4 regions of the Allobosea sp. CCNWLY174 genome follow, and region 2 is predicted to be linked to each of the others. Evidence: predicted binding sites of a transcription regulator. Region 2 holds the regulator's gene; each other region holds the start of a gene.
The links. The regulator LexA, encoded in region 2, represses DNA repair genes until DNA is damaged. The targets are predictions, from matches to a motif close to TGTTCNNNNTGTGTTCNG.

Region 1 (5,269 bases), 540 kb from region 2:
CCGAGCTCGCGGACGTCAAGAAGGCGATGGAGCAGGCGTATCTGCCGAGCGACGCCCTCTCGATCACCTTCACCACGCTGGCGCTGCAGATCGGCGACAAGATCACCCTGATCGACACTGGTAACGGCGATTCCGGCGCGCCGACCTCGGGCGCCTGGATGAAGAACTTCCAGGCTGCCGGGCTCGACCCGAAGAATGTCTCGACCGTGGTCTTCAGCCATTTCCACGGCGACCACATCAACGGCTTCCGGCTGAAAGACGGCACCGCCGTGTTCCCGAACGCCGAAGTGATGGTGCCAGCGGCCGAATGGGCCTTCTGGATGGACGACGCCAAGATGAATGCCGCGCCCGAGGCAATGAAGGGTGCCTTCGCCGGCGTGCGCCGCGTTTTCGGCCCGGTCGCCAAGGATGTGAAGCAATACGAGGCGGGCAAGGAGATCGTCCCGGGCGTGACCGCGATCGCCGCCCCCGGCCATACCCCCGGCCATACCGTCTTCGCCGTCTCCTCCGGCAGCGGCAAGCTGATGGTGCTGTCCGACACCACCAACCACCCGGCCCTGTTCGTGCGCAATCCCGACTGGTCGGCGGTGTTCGACATGGACGGGCCGCAGGCCGCCGCCACCCGCCGCAAGCTGCTCGACATGGCCGTCGCCGACAAGATGCAGGTCTGCTTCTACCACGCCCCCTTCCCCGCCACCGGCCATATCGCCAAGGCGGGCAACGGCTTCGAGCTCGTACCGGTGCAGTGGAGCAGCGCGATCTGAGACCCTCGCGCTTCCGCTGGGAAAGGCCGGGGCATGCGCCTCGGCCTTTCTTTTTGCGGCGTGCTCGCCGGGCGGCTCGCGATCCTGTCCGCGGCCATGCTAGACCGGTCGCAGCCATGCCTGCCGGATACCAGCGATGACCGAGCGCTTTACCGCCATCTCCTTCGTCGCCAGCGAGACGCCCGAGGCCGAGGCCGCGCGCGCCAAGCTGGTCGAGCGCTATGGCGATGCCGATCCGGCCGAGGCCGAGGTCGTCGTCGCTCTCGGCGGCGACGGCCTGATGCTGCAGACGCTCCATCGCTTCATGGGCACGGCCAAGCCGATCTACGGCATGAATCGCGGCTCGGTCGGCTTCCTGATGAACGAGTTCCGCGAGCGCGGGCTGCGCCAGAAGCTCGAGGCGGCGCATCGCAGCGTCGTCCATCCGCTGGTGATGACGGCGGTCGACTGCAACGGCAAGCGCATCGAGGCGCGCGCGATCAACGAGGTCTCGCTGTTCCGCCGCTCATACCAGGCGGCCAAGCTGCGCATTTCCGTCGACGGGCAGGTGCGCCTGTCCGAGCTCGTCGCCGACGGCGTCCTGCTCGCGACCCCGGCCGGCTCGACCGCCTACAATCTCTCCGCCAATGGCCCGATCCTGCCGCTCGACGCGCCGCTCCTGGCGCTGACCCCGCTCTCGCCGTTCCGGCCCAGGCGCTGGCGTGGCGCATTGCTGCCCGACCATGCCCGGGTGACGATCGCGGTTCTGGAGGCCGAAAAGCGGCCGGTCAGCGCCGTCGCCGACCATACCCAGATCGACAACGTCATCTCGGTGCAGATCGCGATCGACCGCTCGCTCGATCTTGTCATGATGCACGACCCCGGCCACAGCCTGGACGAGCGCATCCTGCGCGAGCAGTTCGGGTATTGAGGCGCAGCGGAGGCCGCTCGTAGCGGCAATACCTGTCCCCGCCGGCACCCGTCAGGGCTCTGCGCCTTCGCGACATTCGCGAATTTTAACGGGGACAAGCCACGAAAGGCCCCTTGAACAAAACAGGAACATCATTGATAGTGCCGGCACGGACCGCTAGGGTCCGCATTCGGTCATTCGGCCGGGTTCGTGATGAAGTGCGCAGGAAACGGAGCCTGTCATGGCTGGTAGCGTCAACAAGGTCATTCTGGTCGGCAATCTCGGGCGCGACCCCGAGGTGCGGCGCCTCGGCAGCGGCGAGCCGGTGGTCAATCTGCGGATCGCCACCTCGGAAACCTGGCGCGACAAGCAGTCGGGCGAGCGCAAGGAGCGCACCGAGTGGCACTCCGTGGTGATCTTCAACGAGAATCTCGCCAAGGTCGCCGAGCAGTATCTGAAGAAGGGCTCGAAGATCTACATCGAGGGCCAGCTGCAGACCCGCAAATGGCAGGACCAGCAGGGCGTCGAGAAGTACACGACCGAGATCGTGCTGCAGCGTTTCCGTGGCGAGCTCACCATCCTCGACAGCCGCGGCCAGGGCGGCGACGAGTTCGGCGGCGGCAGCGGTGGCTATGGCGACGAGGGATCGTCGGGTGGCAGCTCCTTCGGCCGGTCGAGCCCGGTCGGTGGCGGTTCGCGCCAGCCGGCGATGGCAAGCGGCGGTGGCAGCAGCGGCGGTTCGCGCTCGTCGAGCCATCTCGACGACGACATCCCGTTCTAGAGAAATTCCAGCAAAAGTGCGCAGCGGTTTTGCGTCTGGAATTGCGTGGAAACAAAGGGATAGAGCATTTCCGGCGAACCAGTGTTCGTCGGAAATGCTCTAGGTTTCGCAGGCCGTCGGGGGATCTCGCCGACCCCGCCCTCCGCATTTCGACGGATGGCGCAGGCCTGAGTGCCGCACGACGACAATGAGATGGATCACCATCATCGCGTCCTGCCGGGCGCGATGATGATCTATGTGCGCAGGTTGAACACGACCGACAGGAAGCGGACGGTCGGCGTCAGCAGCCGCTCGTGGCCATGGACGAAATTGGCATCGAAGACGAGCGTATCGCCGGGCCGCAGTTCCATCGACGCGTCGGCATAGCGGTAGACCATCGCGCCTTCGAGCATGTGCATGAACTCGATCCCGGTGTGCTGGAAGCCCGGATGGTCCGCCGCCTCGCTGGTCAGCGTCACCAGATAGGGCTCGATGTATTTCTCGCCCGAGAGCAGGTGGCCGAGCAGTTCGTAGCTCAGGCCGGCGCGCTGGCCGCGTCGCTGCACGGCGATACCCTGCCCTGCACGCACGAGCGAATAGTCGGCCTGCTGGTTATAGGAAGCGAACAGCCGCGCGACCGGCACCTTGAGCGCTGCCGCGATCGAGACCAGCGTCGTGAAGGACGGCGTGGCCGAACCGCGCTCGATCTTGGACAGCATGCCGTTCGACAGCCTGGCCGCCTCGGCCAGCTGGTTGGCGGCCATGCTGAGACTCAATCGCAGGCTCCTGATCTCCTGGCCGACCGCCGCTGCCAGGGCCTGGCCACCCTGCCCGCCTTCTGGCTCCTGGTTGGTTGATGGACCCCCGCCGGTCGCCGCTAGGCCGGCTCGCGTCATCATCGAGAGCGCGCCACGCCTGACACGCTTTCCGTCCGGCGGTTTGCCGTCGCGTTTGCGATCGACCAAAGCAGAACCTCCCAGCCTTCGCGGATCGGTTTGGAGCCGGCATGGCCCATCCGGACAGGCCATCCGCACTTGCCGCGACCACCACATTTTCATGAGATGAAAATATTTGCCAGCGCGTTGACAAGCCGCGGGTGCGACAGAACAATCCCTGCAACGAGCGATAATAAACATCGTGAGGGGATCATGATCAATAAGCACAAATTCACGACTATTCTTGTCTGCGCCGCTTTTTCGAGCGTGTTCGCCGGAGCATCACAAGCAAAAGACCTGCGGATCGCCACCGAGGGAACCTATGCGCCGTGGAGCTTCGTCGACGCCGGCGGCAAGCTGACGGGTTGGGACGTCGATATCGCCAACGCCCTGTGCGAGGCGATGAAGGCCAAGTGCACGATCATGGCGCAGGAATGGGACGGCATCATCCCCGGCCTCAACGCCAGGAAATACGACCTGATCGTCGCCAGCATGGGCGTCACCGAAAAGCGCAAGCAGCAGGTCGCCTTCTCCAAGAAATACAAGAACACGGCGAGCCAGTTCGTCGGGAAGAAGGATGCGCCCGCCGACACCAGCCCCGACGCGCTCAAGGGCAAGCGGATCGGTGTCCAGCGCGGCAGCATCCAGGATGCCTATCTGACCGCGACCTATCCGAAATCGGAGATCGTGCGCTACGACAAGACCACCGATGTCGAGCTCGACCTCATCGCCGGCCGCGTCGACCTGCTGCTCGCCAACAAGGTGACCTCGATGCTCGGCTTCCTGAAGCGGCCGGAAGCGGCGAGCTTCGCGCTCGTCGGCCCGGAATACAGCGGCGGCCTGCTGGGCGAAGGCAACGCCATCGCCCTGCGCAAGGACGACGCCAAGCTGCTCGAAGAGGTCAATGCCGCCATCGATACGCTGATCTCCAACGGCACCTATGACAGCATCACCAGGAAGTATTTCGACTTCAAGCTGATGTGAATCGACACGCCGTGCCGAAGGCGGGCCCGGCCTGCCTTCGGCTGGGAAGAACGAGACCGACCCGATGATCACCTTTGCGACACTCGGCCCGAGCGGCACCAACCATGAGCTCGTGACCAGGGAATACATCAAGTTCCACGAGATTCCCGACAGCGAGATCGTGCTGGTGCCCGATTTCGACATGGCGACAAGCGGGCTGATGCGGGGCGACTATGATTTCGTCGTCCAATGCGCCGTCCACCCGGACACGCCGCCGACGCTCGGCACGCATTTCCACAAGGTCTTCGCGGTCGACAGCTTCATCTCCCGCAGCAAGGAGCTGGCGGTGCTGACTCGCTCGGAGGTCGAGCAGCCGAAATCGATCGGCCTGCTGGCGCCGGCGACCGAGAGCTATATCGACATCGGCCGCTGGGAGACGCGCGTCTCGGATCCTTCGCTGCCGATCATCTTCCAGAACCTGCTCGCGGGGAAGTACGACTCGGCGCTGGTCTATCTCGAATATGCCGAGCAGTATCCGGACCGCGTCCGCGTCGACGAGATTCTGGGCTCGCCCGACGATGTCTGGATCGTCTATGCGGACGAGCGGACCTCCGGCGGCAAGCTCCAGGCCTGGCGGGACGGGCCTGTCCGCGAGCTGATCCGCCAGAAGGTCGCGAGCCGCGCCGCCGAGGATGCGGGAGCCGCGCTGCCATGACGCTGGCCTGGCTCTCCGGCTATGGGCTGCAACTGCTTTACGGAGCGGGGGTGACATTGTCGGTCGCCGCGGTGGCGCTGCTGTTCGGAACGGCCTTCGGCCTGTCGCTCGGCGCGCTCAAGACCTATGGCAGCAGGCCGTTCCGCTATGTCGCGGAAGCCTATACCGCGATCGTCAGGGGCGTGCCCGACCTGATCGTCATCTACCTCATCTATTTCGGCGGCACGATCGCCCTCACCCGGC
Region 2 (5,269 bases):
ATCGAGCGCCGCCGCCTGTTCAACTGGCTTCCGGTCTGCATGGGGGCCGGCGTGCTGCTCTATTTCCTGGCCGATCGCGAGCCAGGGCTGGCCGCGCCCCTGGCCGGGCTGGTGCTGTGTGCGCTCGCCGCGCTGCTGATGCGGCAACGGCGGGCCATCATGGCGATCTGCATCGCGACCGCGGCGGCCTTTGCCGGCTTTACGGCCGCGACCTGGCGGACGGCGAACATCGCGGCGCCGGCGCTCGCCCGCAATCATGTCGGCAAGCTCACCGGCTTCGTCGAGGCGCTGGAGCAGCGCGAGAAGGGCGTGCGCATCGTCATCCAGGTCACGGACCTGCCGGGCGTCGATCCCGGGCAGCGGCCTCGGCGGGTGCGCGTCACCACGCCGGTGACCACGCTGAAGCCCGGCGACCATATCAGCGCGACCGCCCGCCTGTTGCCGCCGCCAGGCCCGGCGCGCCCAGGCGGTTACGACTTCGCCCGCGATGCGTTCTTCCAGGGCGTCGGCGCCGTCGGCAACATCGCCGGCAAGATCGCGCTCGCGCCGCCTCCCGTGCCGATGCCGCGCCGGCTCGCCCTGGCGGTCGCGATCGACCAGGCCCGTAACGCGCTGACCGAGCGCATCGCGACCAGTGGCGGCGGGCAGGCGGGAGCGATGGCGGCGGCCCTCGTCACCGGCAAGCGCGGGCTGATCAGCGAGCAGACCAACAACGACCTGCGCGCCGCCGGCATCTACCACATCGTCTCGATCTCCGGCCTGCACATGGTGCTGGCTGCCGGCACGATCTTCTGGCTGGTGCGGGCCTTGCTCACGCTGTCGCAGACGGTGGCGCTGCACTGGCCGGTGAAGAAGCTCGCGGCGCTCGTCGCCATGCTCGGTGCCACCGCCTATTGCATCTTCTCCGGTGCCGATGTCGCAACCGAGCGCTCGCTGATCATGACGCTGGTCATGCTCGGGGCGATCCTGGTCGACCGGCCGGCGCTTTCCATGCGCAACCTCGCTCTGTCCGCGATCATCGTGCTGCTGCGGGAGCCGGAGGCGCTGCTCGGGCCGAGCTTCCAGATGTCGTTCGGAGCGGTCGCGGCGCTGATCGCCTTCGCCGAGCGCTGGCAGGAGCGGGCGCCCGATGCCGCCGCCGCCGCATGGCCCTGGCCGCTGCGCCCGCTCTGGCTCTCGGCCGTGGGAATCCTGACCACCACCATGGTCGCGACCGCGGCGACGGCGCCCTATGGCGTCTACCATTTCCAGACCTTCAACCCGTTCGGCCTGCTCGGCAACGCGCTGGCGCTGCCCTTCGTCTCGCTGATCGTGATGCCCGCCGCGGTCTTCGGCGTGCTTGCCTATCCGTTCGGACTCGACTGGCCGGCCTGGGCGCTGATGGGCTGGGCCTCCGGATATGTACTCCAGCTCGCCCATTGGGTCGCCGGCATCGACCGCTCCACCGTGGTGCTGCCCGCTTTCGGCTCGACCGCGCTGATCCTGTTCTCGCTGTCGTTGCTCTGGCTGACCTTGTGGACGACGGCGCTGCGCTTCCTTGCCGCGCTGCCCTTGGTCGGCGGGCTGGCGCTGGCCTCGGCCCCGTCGCGGCCCGACATCCTGATCGAGCGAGACGGCTCGGGTGTGCTGGTGCGGGGGCCGGAGGGCAAGATGGTGCTGGCCGGCAAGCCGAGCCGCTTCGTGCTCACGCAATGGCTGCATGCCGACGGCGATTCGCGTGCGCCCGACGATGCGGCGCTGCGCAATGGCGCCGCTTGCGATCCGCGTGGCTGCGTCATCCGCCTCCCGGATGGCCGCTCGGTAGCCTATACGCGCGACCGGATCGCCTTGGTCGAGGACTGCCTGCGCGCCGATCTCGTGGTGACGTCGCTCTACTGGACAGCACCTTGCGCAGCCCGCCTGATCGACCGCAGCGCGCTCATGCGCGACGGCGCGACGGCGTATCATGCGGCCCGCGGCGGCTGGCGCGCCTATACGGCCGACGAGGTCACGCGCCTGCGCCCCTGGACCCGGGCGCGACCGGAACCGAAGCCGGCGTCAGAACCAGCGCCTGCTCCGGCAACTGCAGCCGCAACTGCGGAGCCGGCACAGGATGCCGAGGCGATTCAGTAGCGCCGCATCAGGTTGACGAGCCGGCCCTGGATCTTGACCCGGTCGGGCCCGAGCACGCGCGTCTCATAGGCCGGGTTGGCGGCTTCGAGCGCGATCGAGGAGCCGCGCTTGCGCAACCGCTTCAGCGTCGCTTCCTCGTCGTCGATCAGGGCGACGATGATGTCGCCGGTATTGGCGGTGTCCTGCTTGCGGATGACGACGGTGTCGCCGTCGAGGATGCCGGCCTCGATCATCGAATCGCCGCGGACTTCCAGGGCATAATGCTCGCCGCCGCCGAGCATGTCGGCCGGCATCGTGACGCTGTGGCTGCGGTCCTGGATCGCCGAGATCGGCGTGCCGGCGGCGATGCGGCCCATGACCGGGATCGAGACGGTTGAGCGCCCGCTGTCTTCCGCAGCCGATGGTCGCGGCTTCGTCAGATTGGCTGCCGGCGTCGGGGAAGGCGGGGTCTGACCGAGGCCGCCCTGGACAACGGAGGGGCTGAAGCGGCCGCGCTGTGCCTGCGGCCCGCCGATGCCGTCCGGCATCTTGATGACTTCGAGCGCACGTGCCCGGTTCGGAAGCCGGCGAATGAAGCCGCGCTCCTCCAGCGCCATGATCAGCCGGTGGATGCCGGATTTGGAACGCAGATCGAGCGCATCCTTCATCTCGTCGAAGGAGGGCGGCACGCCGGATTCCCGCAGGCGCTCCTGGATGAAGCGAAGCAGTTCAAACTGTTTGCGTGTCAGCATGGTCGCGCCGCTCGCCTCTCGGGCTAGAATCGAAACAAAGCACGAACACCATACGCGTTCGCCTTGTGTTCCGCAAGGGGAGCGCTGTGATGAGAACTGATCCTATTTGAGACATGCCGTCCCGGGCGACTGCATGGAGACCGGGATCCCGAAAGAGGTTCCGGAATGGATCCCGGATCGGCGCCGCTGCGCGGCTTGTCCGGGATGACAACCTGAGAGCGGGAGAGTTGACTAAAGCAACTCCGCAATTCTCCGAACCGCGGAATTGCTTTAGGTCTTCGCTTTATCGCATTTTCTTCACGCGAACCGGTGTCCACTTCGCTCGAAAATGCTCTAGCGCAGCCGGATGACGCGGCAGGGATCGCCGGCCTTGGCAGGCTCGGCGAAAGCCGGGCGGATCACCAGCGCCTCGGCCCGCGACAGGTTCGCCAGCATCGAGGAATCCTGCTTGGCGAAGGGCCTGACCCGTCGCTCGCCCTCAATGATCTCGGTGGTGGCACGCAGATAGTCCTGGCGCTCGTCATTGGCCGGCAGGTCGACGGCCAGAGTGGCGGGCTCGCTGCGGTCGCGCTCGGGATCGGCGATGCCGAGCAGCGCCTCGACCAGCGGCATGGCAAAGAGATGGCCGCAGACGATCGAGGAGACCGGGTTGCCGGGCAGGCCAAGCGCGACCATCGGGCCGAGGCGGCCCATCATCATCGGCTTGCCCGGGCGCATTGCGATCTTCCAGAAACCGAGCGCCATGCCCTGCGCCTTCAGGGCCGCCTGGACGAGATCGTGCTCGCCGACGGAAGCACCGCCGAGGGTGATCAGGACATCGGCGCCGGCGGCGCGCGCCGCCTCGATCTTGGCGGCCAGATTGGGGTGGTTGTCGCGGGCGATGCCGAGATCGAGCGCCGTGCCGCGGGCCTCCTCGATCAGCGCGGCGAGAGCGAAGCTGTTCGAGGCGACGATCTGGTCGGGGCCGACCGGCTCGCCCGGCAGGACGAGTTCGTCGCCGGTGGCGAGGATCGCGACCAGCGGCTTGCGGCGGACCGAAAGCGTCGGGTGGCCGGCAGCGGCGGCCAGACCGAGCGCAGCGCTATCGAGGCGACGACCGGCCTTGAGCAGAATCTCGCCAGTCTGAAAATCCAGCCCGGCCGGGCGGATGAACTGGCCCTTGCCCGCTGGCTTGACGACGCGGATGACCTGGCCGCCGACGCCCTCGGCATGCTCCTGGATCAGGATCGCATCGGCACCGTCGGGGATCGGCGCGCCGGTGAAGATGCGTACCGTCTCGCCGGGCCCGACCTGGCCGGAAAAGCCGCGGCCGGCGGCGGATTCGCCGACGACCTTGAGCTCTTTGCCCAGGGTGAGATCGGTGGCGCGGGCGGCGTAGCCATCCATGGCCGAATTGGCGAAGGGCGGCTGGGTCCTGAGCGCCGCGACGTCCTCAGCCAGCACCCGGCCGGCGCAGTGCGCCAGCGCCAGCGTCTGCGCCGGCGTCGGGCCGGGCACGCTGTCGAGCAGCGCCTTGAGCGCGACCGGGACGGGGGTGAGGCTCATGCCTATGGTCCTGCGATCTCGTAGGTTCCGGACTTCCCGCCGGATTTATGCACGAGTCGGACGCCTTCGATATGCATGGCGCGATCGACCGCCTTCACCATGTCGTAGACAGTGAGGCAGGCGACGCTGACGGCGGTCAGCGCCTCCATCTCGACTCCGGTCTTGCCGGTCAGCTTGACCTCGGCGCGGACGCGCACGCCCGGCAGGGTTTCGTCGATCGACAGGTCCACGGAAATCTTGCTGAGCAGCAGCGGGTGGCAAAGCGGGATCAGTTCATGGGCGCGCTTGGCCGCCATGATGCCGGCGAGGCGGGCGGTGCCGAGCACATCGCCCTTCTTGGCCTCGCCGTCGCGGACGATCGCCAGGGTCTCGGCTTGCATCACCACATGGCCTTCGGCGATCGCTGTGCGGACAGTCTCGGCCTTGTCGCCGACATCGACCATATGGGCCTCGCCCTTCTGGTCGAGATGGGTGAGGCGGCTCACGCCGCCGCCTCGGCAGTCTTGCCGGTCAGAAGCTGGCGGGTCGCGGCCGCCACGTCCGCCTGGCGCATCAGGCTTTCGCCGACCAGGAAGGTGTTGACGCCGCAGGCCTGCAGACGGGCGATGTCGTCATGCGTGAAGATACCGCTCTCGCCGACCAGCAGGCGATCCTTGGGCACGCGCGGCGCCAGCCGCTCGGTGACGGCGAGGTTGAGCTCGAAGCTGCGCAGATCGCGGTTGTTGATGCCGACGAGCCGGGTGTCGAGCTTCAAGGCGCGCTCCAGCTCGGTTTCGTCATGAACTTCGGCGAGCGCGGCCATGCCAAGCGCTTTCGCCGTCGCGACGAGCTCGCGCGCGGCGGCATCGTCGAGCGAGGCCATGATGATCAGGATGCAGTCG
Region 3 (5,269 bases), on a different contig from region 2:
AACCTACGCCGTTAGGCGCAGGCATTTTCTCAAAGATTGGGCTTTTGTAGGTGATTTTGTGAGTCGAATGCGGGGGGCATCAAAATTTATGAGCAAGATCAAAAATTTACATGAAAATATGGCGGACAGGGCGGGATTCGAACCCGCGATACGGTTTCCCGTATACACACTTTCCAGGCGTGCGCCTTCAACCACTCGGCCACCTGTCCGGCGCGCTGCTTATGGCGTCCACGCGCGCGACTTTCAAGGCCTAAAGCCGCAGGCCGCACAGGGTTGCGTGCAATTGTCCTTTGCCGTTGCATGATCGCGGGCGAGGAGACACATGCAGATGCGCCGGTGCGGCCGATCGAGGCTCTCGCGGCGCCGGCTGTGGCGGGAATGGGGGAAGGCTTGCGGGTTCTCGTCAGGATGCTGGGCTACCTTCTCGTCGCCGGCGGCTTCGTCGCGCTGCTCACCGATGGCGCGCGCTCGATCGCCAATTCGGCCCTGCGCTTCACGCCGCTCGGCGAGACCGCGCTGACGTTTCTCGGCGAGCGCTTCCGTCAGCTGCAGCCCGCGGTCGAGCGCAATCTCCATCCCATGCTCTGGGACCCGGTGCTGGTCCATCTGCTGCAGGTGCCGACCGCAGCGGCCGGATTGCTGCTCGGCTTCCTCCTGCTCTGGCTCGGTGCGGCGCCCAAATCCGTGATCGGCATCGTCACGCGACGGTGAGCATCCTGATGAGCCGTGTCGCCGTGGGCCCGTCCTCGTGCGGCAGTCGATCGTTCGCATCGAACGTGCGATGGGGCTTGTAAGTTCCCCATATGTTCTTGCAACCCTGGCGCGCTTCCGCTAGCGTCACTGCGCGGAGCTGGGGTGGGCTTGGAATGGTGACGCGGGTCGCGACGGTAGCGTTCGAAGGCATCGAGGCGCGCGCCGTCGATGTGCAGGTCCAGGTCACGCCGGGTGGCGTCGCCTTCATCCTCGTGGGCCTGCCGGACAAGGCGGTCGGCGAGAGCAAGGAGCGCGTCCGTGCCGCGCTGATCGCGTCGGGGCTGGCGCTGCCGGCCAAGCGCATCACGGTCAACCTCGCCCCGGCCGACCTGCCGAAGGAAGGCAGCCATTACGATCTGCCGATCGCGCTGGGGGTCATGGCGGCGATCGGCGCGATCCCGGCTGACGCGCTCGCCGGCTACACCGTACTTGGCGAACTCGCCCTCGACGGCTCGATCACCCCGGTTGCCGGGGTGCTGCCGGCCGCGATCGCAGCCTATGGCCGAGGGCAGGGGCTGATCTGCCCCGCCGCCAGCGGGCCGGAAGCGGCCTGGGCGGCCCGCGATCTGGATATCCTCGCGCCGCGTTCGCTGATCCAGCTCGCCAACCATTTCAAGGGCACGCAGGTGATGGCGCGGCCGCAGCCCGCCGTCGCCCGCCAGGGCGGGCCGCTGCCCGACCTGCGCGACATCAAAGGCCAGGAGAGCGCCAAGCGCGTCCTCGAGATCGCAGCCGCCGGCGGCCACAATCTCCTGATGAACGGGCCGCCCGGCGCCGGCAAGTCGATGCTGGCGAGCCGCCTGCCCTCGATCCTGCCGCCGCTCGATCCGCGCGAGTTGCTGGAGGTCTCGATGGTGCTTTCGGTCGCCGGCCATCTCGCCGATGGCGAGTTGACGGACCGGCGCCCCTTCCGCGCCCCGCATCATTCGGCCTCGATGGCCGCGCTCGTCGGTGGAGGCCAGCAGGCCCGGCCCGGCGAAATCTCGCTCGCCCATCACGGCGTGCTCTTCCTCGACGAATTACCGGAGTTCCAGGCGCACGCGCTCGATGCGCTGCGCCAGCCGATGGAGACCGGCGAGGTGCTGATCTCGCGTGCCAACCACCGCACCGTATACCCCGCGAATTTCCAGCTGATCGCCGCGATGAATCCCTGCCGCTGCGGCAAGGCGACCGAGCCCGGCTATGCCTGCCACACCCGGCCCAATGAGCGATGCATGGCGAGTTATCAGGCGAAGATTTCTGGCCCGATGCTCGACCGGATCGACATCACCATCGAGGTGCCGGCGCTGACGGCGGCCGACCTCATCCTGCCGGCTGCGTCCGAAGGTTCGGCCGAGGTCGCGGGCCGCGTGTCGGCCGCCCGGGCCCGCCAGTCGGTTCGCTACGCTGCGCTGGGGCTGGCGGGCGGTACGACCAATGCCCGCTGTCCGGCCGCGCTGCTGGACGAGGTGGCACGACCGGATGCGGCCGGGCTCGCGCTGCTGCGCAGCGCCGCCGATGCGATGCGGCTTACGGCGCGCGGCTACCACCGCGTGCTCAGGGTCGCGCGGACGCTCGCCGATCTCGACGGGGATAGCGGGGTCGGGCGCATCCATCTCGCCGAGGCGCTGTCCTATCGCTCGCGCATCGACCAGGCGGCACAGGCCGCCTGATCAGGGATTGCCGCCTGATGAAAGGTTAATGAAGCCGTTCAAACCAACCGGGCATCCTCGCGGATAGGGCGAACCCTTTCTCAAGAGGGGCCGTGATAGATGGTCGGGCATGATCGAGCTGCCGTCTCTCCTCATTCTGTTGACCGGCGCCGCCATTGCCTTGGCGATCGCCTGTGCCATCGTGGCGATCAGGCTGCTGCGGGAGCGCCGCCAGGTGACCCGGCAGGCGAGGGCGCTGACGGCCGATGTCGAGAAGCTGAGCGACCGGCTCTGGGTGCTTGCCGACAGCGAGGAACGCTATCGCAGCCTGATCGAGGCACAAGGCGATCTGATCGTGCGCCGCAGCGAGGGCCGGATCATCTACGCCAACGCCGCCTATGCGGCGCTGATCGGCAAGAGCGAAACCGAGGCCGTCGGCAGCGTCGAACAGCCGCGCGTGCGCAGCGCTCGGCCGGCGCAGATGCTGCCGGGCGGAGCCCGCGTCGTCGACGAATGCATCGAGACGCAAGAAGGCGAACGCTGGCTCTCCTGGGTCGAGACGGTCGTCCCGGTCGCAGCCGGCCAGACCGTGCTGCAGCGGGTCGGCCGCGAGATCAGCGGGCGCATCGCAGCTGAAACGGCGCTTGAGGAAGCGCGCAGCCGGGCCGAGGAGGCGAGCGCCGCCAAGTCGCGCTTCCTGGCGACCGTGAGCCATGAATTCCGCACTCCGCTCAACGGCATCCTCGGGATGGCCGACCTGCTCGGCGACACCAGGCTCGACCCGGAACAGGCGACCTATGTCAAGGCGCTCAGAAGCTCGGGCGAGGCGCTGCTCGGGCTCGTCGACGACATCCTCGACTTCGCCAAGGTCGAGGCCGGAAAGCTCGAACTTGCCGATGCGCCGTTCGATCCAGCCGCGCTGATCGAGGACGTCACCGAGCTGATGGCGCCGCGCGCCCAGGCCAAGGGCATCGAGATCTCCACTTTGCTCGGGCCCGCCCTGTCGGGACAACTCGTCGGCGACGCGGAGCGCCTGCGCCAGATTCTGCTCAATCTCGTCGGCAATGCCGTGAAGTTCACGCAAGCGGGCGGCGTCGGCATCGAGGCGGATGCCGTCGCCGGTCAGTTCGTCGTCGCCATCGCCGATACGGGGCCGGGGATTCCGGCCGAGCGCCTCGCCACGATCTTCGAGGAGTTCGAGCAGGGCGGCATGACCGGCCATCGCGACCAGGCCGGTACCGGTCTCGGCCTCGCCATCGCCCGCCGGCTCGCCCGCGCCATGGGCGGTGAGATCGAAGCCGGGAATCGCGCGGAGGGCGGCGCATTGTTCCGGCTGGTTCTGCCGTTACGAGCCGGCACAGCCCAAATCGCGTCTCCGGCCTCCCCGAACTGGCAGGGTCGGCGCATCCTGGTCGCATCCTCGGCGCCGTTCAGCGCGGCCCATATCGCCGCCTGCCTCGAACGGACGGGCGCGCAGGTTCTGCGGGCCGGCGATCATGCTCGGGCCCTCGCGGCGCTTGCCGGCGATTCGGCCCTGTCCGCGGTGCTGATCGATCGCAATCTTCCGGGCGGCGAGGTCGAGGCGGTGGCGGCCGCGGCGCGACGCGCCGGCGTAGCCGATATCGTGATCATCTTGGCGCCGGCCGAGCGCCGCAGCTTCGGCTCCCCCTATGCCGCCGGCTTCAGCGGCTTCCTCGTCAAGCCGGTTCGGGCGCGCTCGCTGCAGGCGCGGCTCGACCCGGTCGAGCGGCTGCAGCACGCAGTCGCGACGGCGCCGGCCGGCGACGCGTCGGCGGAGCAGCCTGTCGCCGGCTTGCGGGTCCTCGTCGCCGAGGACAACGAGATCAACGCGCTTCTGTTGACTCGCACGTTGGAGCGGCTCGGCTGCATTGCGGTCTGGGCGCGTGATGGCGGCGAGGCTGTCCGCCTGGCCGAAGAGGCCCGCGCCGGCCGGTCGCCAGGGTTCGATCTCGCCTTGCTCGATGTCCGCATGCCGGTGCTGGACGGGCTCGCCGTCGCCCGGAACATCCGTGCGGCCGAGAAGGCGCAGGGCCTCGCCCGGCTGCCGATCGTCGCCGTCAGCGCCAACACGGCGGAGGATGACAGGCGTGAGGCGCTCGCCGCCGGCATGGATGATTGTCTGGCTAAGCCCCTGTCACGCGATCAGCTGCGTGGCTGGATCGAGCGGCTTTCGCAGCTGCGAACGGGCGAGATGCTGTCGGCCTGAGCCTCGGTTTGCTCTCCGGGCGGTTGGCTTCGTCATCACAGTGACGTAGTTTTGTCGCGATCCCGTAAGACGGTCGGCGCAGAGCTGTCATGCGCCGATCCGAGATCGCAGGGGCCAGACCGTCTATGACGCACGACGTTTTTCAGGGTGCCCGTCAGCCGGCAAAGCAGAAGCTGGCCGGCCAGGCCCTGTTGCAGCGTTTCTCCCCCTCGAGCCTGCTGGCTGCCGGCAAGCAGCTCGGCGGCTTCGCCTTCCCCGGCGCTGACGCTCTGTCCGGCACGCTCGGCCGCTCCGGCGCGCTCGAGGTCCGGTTGGCGCGTGGCCCGCGCGAGATCTGGCGGGCCCAGCGCCTGCGCTACCGTGTGTTCTATCAGGAGATGTCGGCCAAGCCCGATGTCGTCTCGCGCATGTTCCGCCGCGACGCCGATCGATTCGACGCCGTCTGCGATCATCTCCTCGTCATCGACCATGCCGCGCGTGGTCGCTTCGGCGGGATCAGGCCCAAGGTCGTCGGCACCTACCGGCTGATGCGCGAGCAGGCCGTGGCCAGGCTCGGCGGTTTCTACACCCAGTCCGAATTCGACATCGCGCCGCTGCTGGCGCGCCATCCCGAGATGCGCTTCCTGGAGCTCGGCCGCTCCTGCGTGCTGAAGCCCTA
Region 4 (5,269 bases), on a different contig from region 2:
CGTTACGAGGTCAGCTTCGAACCGACCAACGCAGTCGCCTTCCTGACCCAGCCGGGACCGTTCGTGGCGATGGCCGCCGAGGCCGTTGAAGCCGAGACCGGCAAGCGCCCGGCCCTGTCAACGACGGGGGGCACTTCCGACGCCCGCTTCATCAAGGACTACTGCCCCGTGGTCGAATACGGCGTCGTCGGCCAGACCATGCACCAGGTCGACGAGCGGGTCGCCATCGCCGACCTCGTCGCGCTGGAGCGGATCACGCACCGTTTACTGACGAGCTATTTCGCTGCAGCGCAGCAGGCTTGACGGAACCGACCCTGACGCCCACAGTTTAGACGAAAGTCTAATGCCGTGACGTCCGGAGGGTTGGGCCATGAGGCTTGCTGCCGACGATGTGACGCGATCGCTCGCTGCCTCCTGGCGCCTGCTGCGGGCCGACGCGAAAGCCCTGCCCGATCTCGACATGAGCCGCGACGGGTTCTGGCGCTCCTATCTCGCGCTGGTGCTGGTGGTGCCATCGATGATTCCGGCGCTGGCGGCCGAGCGCACGCTCGTCGGCCTCTCCAACAGCGGCGGGTTGTTCGATGCACCGGGCATGATCGCAGCCATCGTCACGGCGGAGATCCTGGCGATAATTGCGGTGCCGGCGCTGCTGGTCGGGCTCGCGCCCGGCCTCACCCGCAACCCCCGCTTCACCAGCTTCGTCATCGCCTGGAACTGGGCCGGCATCCTCTCCGCGGCGCTGATGGCGGTGCCGGCGACGGTGTTCGCGCTCGGCTGGTCAAACCCCGGCATCGCCGGCTTCCAGAGTCTCGCCTTCGCGGCGATCGTGCTGCGATTGCGCTATTGCGTCGCCAGGGCCACGTTCGGCGCGAAGAGCGGCGTTGCCGGCGCGATCGCCTGCGCCAGCGTGCTTGCCGACTACACGGTGTTGAAGATTTTCGGGTTGGCCGGGTTCTGAGCCGGCCTCAGTAATCCACGCCTGCCAGATAAAGCCCGCAGGGCGGCGCCAGCGCGGCGCACTGCGAGCGGTCGCGTGCCGCCAGCACCTTGCCGACCTTGTTCTCCGGCCAGCGCCCCATGCCGACCATCTTGAGGCAACCGACCATGGAGCGGATCTGGTGATGCAGGAAGGAACGGGCATGGACGTAAGCCACGATCTCGGCCCCCTCGCGCCGGCAATCGAACCGGTCGAGCGTGCGCATTGGGCCATTGGCCTGGCATTCGGCGGCGCGGAAGGTGGTGAAGTCGTGATGGCCGATCAGCGCCTTGGCGGCGCGGTCCATCGCCTCATGGTCGAGCTTGACGGGGACATGCCAGACCCGGTTCGCATCGAGGGCCGGCTGCGCCCGCCGATCGAGGATGCGGTAGATGTAGTAGCGCCGCGTCGCCGAGATGCGGGCATCGAAGGTTTCGGGCACCGCCTGCGCGCTCAGCACCGCCACCGGCAGGCGCTTCAGCCTGGCATTGCTGGCGTCACGCACGACGTCGGTGCGCCACTCCTTGTCGAGATCGACATGGGCAACCTGATGGGTGGCGTGGACGCCGGCATCGGTGCGCCCGGCGCAATGCAGGCGCACGGCATGACCGCAGAAGGCTTCGATCGCCTCCTCGACACTCTGTTGCACGGACGGCCCATTGAGCTGGCGCTGCCAGCCCGAGAAGGGCGTGCCGTCATATTCGATGACGAGCTTGTAACGGGGCATAGACTTATCCCAACGGCCAGTGACGCTGACGCGTCAGGCCGTTGATCCAATGTGAATTTCTCAAACGCAGCCTTCGGCTGTCGAAATCCACATACGGAATACCGGGAGCCATTTTCAATGCCTCCCGGTACTAGAGCTTCGCGCCCGCCGAGAGCCGCGCCCCGCGCAGGAACTCCTGGGCGCTCATCGGCCCCTTTCCGGCGCGCTGGACCTGGAGCAGCTTCACCGCCCCGACCGCGCAGGCGATGGTGCCCTCGTCGTCGAGCAGCGTGCCCGGCTCGGCCGCGCCGCCGGCGCGCGCGGTGCGCAAGAGCTTCAACCGCTCCGGTCCCTTGCCGAGATCGACCTCGACGAAGGCGCCGGGGAAGGGCGAGAGGCCGCGCACGACGTCGTGAACCTGCTGCGCCGGCCGGTTCCAGCTCAGCCTTGCCTCGTCATTGCCGATCTTGCTGGCATAGGTCACGCCCTCTTCCGCCTGCGACGTGAAGCGCAGGCCACCGCGGCTGAGCGCGGCCAGCGCCCGGACCATCAGGTCGGCGCCGAGGCCGGCGAGCCGGTCATGCATGTCGCCGGCCGTGGCGTTGCCGTCGATCGCAAGCCGCTCGACCATGGCGACCGGGCCGGTATCCAGCCCCTCCTCCATCTTCATGACGCAGACGCCGGTTTCGGCGTCGCCCGCCATGATGGCGCGCTGGATCGGCGCGGCGCCGCGCCAGCGCGGCAGCAGCGAAGCGTGCAGATTGAGGCAGCCGAGTTCCGGCGCCTCCAGGATCGCCCTGGGCAGGATCAGGCCATAGGCGACGACGACGGCGACGTCGGCCTCGTGCGAGGCCATGACCTCGGCCGCCTCGGCGGTCTTCAGCGTCATCGGCGAGAACACCGGGATGCCGAAGCGCTCAGCCGTGACCTGGACCGGCGAGGGCCGCAGTTCCATGCCGCGCCCGGCCGGCGCGGGGGCGCGGGTATAGACGGAGACGACCTCGTGGCCCTGGCCGATGATCTCGGTCAAGGTGGGCACGGCGAAATCCGGCGTGCCCATGAAGATGACGCGCAAGCTCATAATGTTTCGCCCCGGCCGGTCAGGCCGCGCTCTCCCGTTTCGCCGCCTTGGCGAAGCGCTTGTTGACCCGGTCGCGCTTCAGCCGTGACAGATAGTCGATGAAGAGCACGCCGTTGAGATGGTCGATCTCGTGCTGCAGGCAGGTGGCGAGCAGGCCGTCAGCCTCGATCTCCTGCGCCTTGCCGTCGAGATCGCGATAGCTGACCTTGACGCGCGCCGGCCGCTCGACCTCCTCGTAATATTCGGGAATCGAGAGACAGCCTTCCTCATAGGAGCTCAGCTCCTCCGAGCGCCAGGTCACCTCGGGATTGATGAAGACCAGCGGCTCGCGCTTCTGTTCCTCGCCTTCTTCCGCCTTCTTCGAAACGTCGATGGTGACCAGCCGGACCGGCTCGCCGATCTGGATCGCGGCAAGGCCGATTCCCGGCGCGTCGTACATCGTCTCCAGCATGTCGTCCGCCAGCTTGCGGATCTCCGGCTTGATGTCGTCGATCGGCGCGGAGACCTTGCGCAGCATCGAGTCGGGCAGGATGACGAGGGGGCGGATGGCCATAGGGCGCTCTGGGACGTTTTCAGGAGTTGCCGCGACATAAGCGCTTGTGACGAAACGGTCAAACTGTTCCGCTTATGTTCTAGATTTGCGGCCGGGATGGTGTAGGCTTGCGGCATGAACCAGATCGCCTTCGTCCTGCTGGAGCGTCCCGTGAGCTGGGCCGAAGCCGCCTTCGGCTTCGCCGGTCTGACGCTCCTCCTGCTTGTCCTGGCGCTGCTCTCGTCGTGGCGCGCGGCGCGCCGGCGCGAGATCGAGGCGGCGATGGCGGCCGAGCGCGCCCGTGAGATGGACGACAAGGTCGCCGAGATGAACCGGCAGCAGGCCGAACTCAGCGGCCGCATGCAGACCATGGCCGAGATCCTCTCGACCCGGCAGGGCGACCTTGCCCGGATCATGGCCGAACGGATGGACGGCCTGCGCCAGCAGGTGGGCGCCGGGCTGGAGCAGAATGTCCGTCAGACCAATGAGAGCCTCGGCAAGCTGCAGGAGCGCCTCGCCGTCATCGACAACGCTCAGAAGAACCTGACCGAGCTCACCGGCGAGGTGGTGACGCTGAAGGACGTGCTCGCCAACAAGCAGGCGCGCGGCGCCTATGGCCAGGGCCGGATGGAGGCGATCATCCGCGACGGGCTGCCGGCCGCCTTCTTCTCCTTCCAGCCGACGCTCTCGACCGGCAAGCGCCCGGACTGCCTGGTCACCCTGCCGGGCGACGGGCGCGGCCTCGTCATCGATGCCAAGTTTCCGCTGGAGAGCTTCACCATGCTGCGCGAGGCACGCGGCGAGGAGGCGAAGAAGCACGCGTCGGCACGGGTGCGCGCCGATGTCGGCCAGCACGTCAAGGACATCGCCGAGCGCTATTTCCTGCCGGGCGAGACGCAGGACATGGCGCTGCTCTTCGTGCCGTCGGAGGCGATTTACGCCGACCTGCACGAGCATTTCGACGACATCATCCAGAAGGCGCACCGGTCGCGGGTGATGATCGTCTCGCCCTCGCTGCTGGCGCTGGCGATCCAATTGATGCAGTCGCTGGTGCGCGATGCCCGCATGCGCGAGGAAGCGCAGGTGATCCAGGCCGAAGTCGGCAAGCTGCTCGACGATGTCCGCCGGCTCGGCGAACGCGTCGACAAGCTCGACAGCCATTTCCGCCAGGCGCAGGACGACGTCGCCCAGATCAGGACATCGGCCGGCAAGGTCACCGGCCGGGCCGAGCGGATTGGGGCGCTCGAATTCGACGACGCCAGCCCGAACGAGCCGCAGCTGCCCTTCGCCAAGGCGGTGAAGCTGAAGGCGGCGGAGTGACGCGGCGCGGCACCATTCGTCCCGGTCGCCATGGCGAGATCACATTCCGGCGTTGAGTTGCAGGCCTTCCCAGACTGCGCCGGAGGCCGTGACCCTTGCTCGTTCAGATCGGAACGCTCATCGCCGCGACGAGCCTCGTTCAGCTCGCCAACGGCTTCTTCAACACGTTCCTGTCGTTGCGGCTGACGAATGAGGGCTTCGGCCCAACACTCACCGGCATCGTGCTCAGCGCCTATTTCGTCGGCTTCACCATCGGCGCCGTCTGGTGCGGGCAGGTGATCCAGCGCATCGGCCATATCCGGGCTTATGCCGCCTTCGCCGGCATGGTCGTGGTCGGAACGTCGGCGATGCCGCTCTTCGTTTCGCCGGTGGGCTGGATCGCGGGCCGGATGGCGATCGGCCTGGGCTGCGTCGGCCTGTTCATCACCACCGAGAGCTGGCTCAACGCCAAGGCTCCGCCCGAGCAGCGCGGCCGCATCTTCTCGATCTATATGGTCGGCACCTTCCTGGCGCTGGCGGCGGGCCAATTGCTGATCGGCAAGCTCCCGGTCGAGACCGCCACCCCGTTCAACATCATCGTCGCGCTGTTCGCGCTGGCGCTGGTGATGGTCAGCACGACCCGCGCGGAGGCGCCGACGCTGCCAGCGGAGGCCT

Region 1: ssb (single-stranded DNA-binding protein) is a predicted target of LexA. The motif match lies at 1,788-1,805, and genes of this name have one in related genera.
Region 3: V7S63_RS20805 (YifB family Mg chelatase-like AAA ATPase) is a predicted target of LexA. The motif match lies at 794-811, and genes of this name have one in related genera.
Region 4: V7S63_RS21155 (DNA recombination protein RmuC) is a predicted target of LexA. The motif match lies at 3,381-3,398, and genes of this name have one in related genera.

What each region holds. Positions count from the first base shown of each region.
Region 1 is NZ_JBBBBQ010000001.1:789,730-794,998, forward strand. It holds gene V7S63_RS03810 (MBL fold metallo-hydrolase) at 1-764, shown strand, start outside; gene V7S63_RS03815 (NAD kinase) at 901-1,674, shown strand; gene ssb (single-stranded DNA-binding protein) at 1,895-2,434, shown strand; gene V7S63_RS03825 (helix-turn-helix domain-containing protein) at 2,668-3,378, opposite strand; gene V7S63_RS03830 (transporter substrate-binding domain-containing protein) at 3,562-4,332, shown strand; gene V7S63_RS03835 (hypothetical protein) at 4,397-5,026, shown strand; gene V7S63_RS03840 (ABC transporter permease) at 5,023-5,269, shown strand, end outside.
Region 2 is NZ_JBBBBQ010000001.1:249,466-254,734, forward strand. It holds gene V7S63_RS01210 (ComEC/Rec2 family competence protein) at 1-2,112, shown strand, start outside; gene lexA (transcriptional repressor LexA) at 2,106-2,843, opposite strand; gene V7S63_RS01220 (molybdopterin molybdotransferase MoeA) at 3,177-4,388, opposite strand; gene moaC (cyclic pyranopterin monophosphate synthase MoaC) at 4,391-4,873, opposite strand; gene trpC (indole-3-glycerol phosphate synthase TrpC) at 4,870-5,269, opposite strand, start outside.
Region 3 is NZ_JBBBBQ010000008.1:1,165-6,433, forward strand. It holds tRNA gene V7S63_RS20795 (tRNA-Ser) at 120-209, opposite strand; gene V7S63_RS20800 (hypothetical protein) at 409-711, shown strand; gene V7S63_RS20805 (YifB family Mg chelatase-like AAA ATPase) at 867-2,405, shown strand; gene V7S63_RS20810 (response regulator) at 2,515-4,611, shown strand; gene olsB (l-ornithine N(alpha)-acyltransferase) at 4,737-5,269, shown strand, end outside.
Region 4 is NZ_JBBBBQ010000008.1:72,257-77,525, reverse strand. It holds gene dapE (succinyl-diaminopimelate desuccinylase) at 1-303, shown strand, start outside; gene V7S63_RS21175 (hypothetical protein) at 371-958, shown strand; gene truA (tRNA pseudouridine(38-40) synthase TruA) at 966-1,703, opposite strand; gene fmt (methionyl-tRNA formyltransferase) at 1,834-2,763, opposite strand; gene def (peptide deformylase) at 2,783-3,316, opposite strand; gene V7S63_RS21155 (DNA recombination protein RmuC) at 3,431-4,615, shown strand; gene V7S63_RS21150 (MFS transporter) at 4,711-5,269, shown strand, end outside.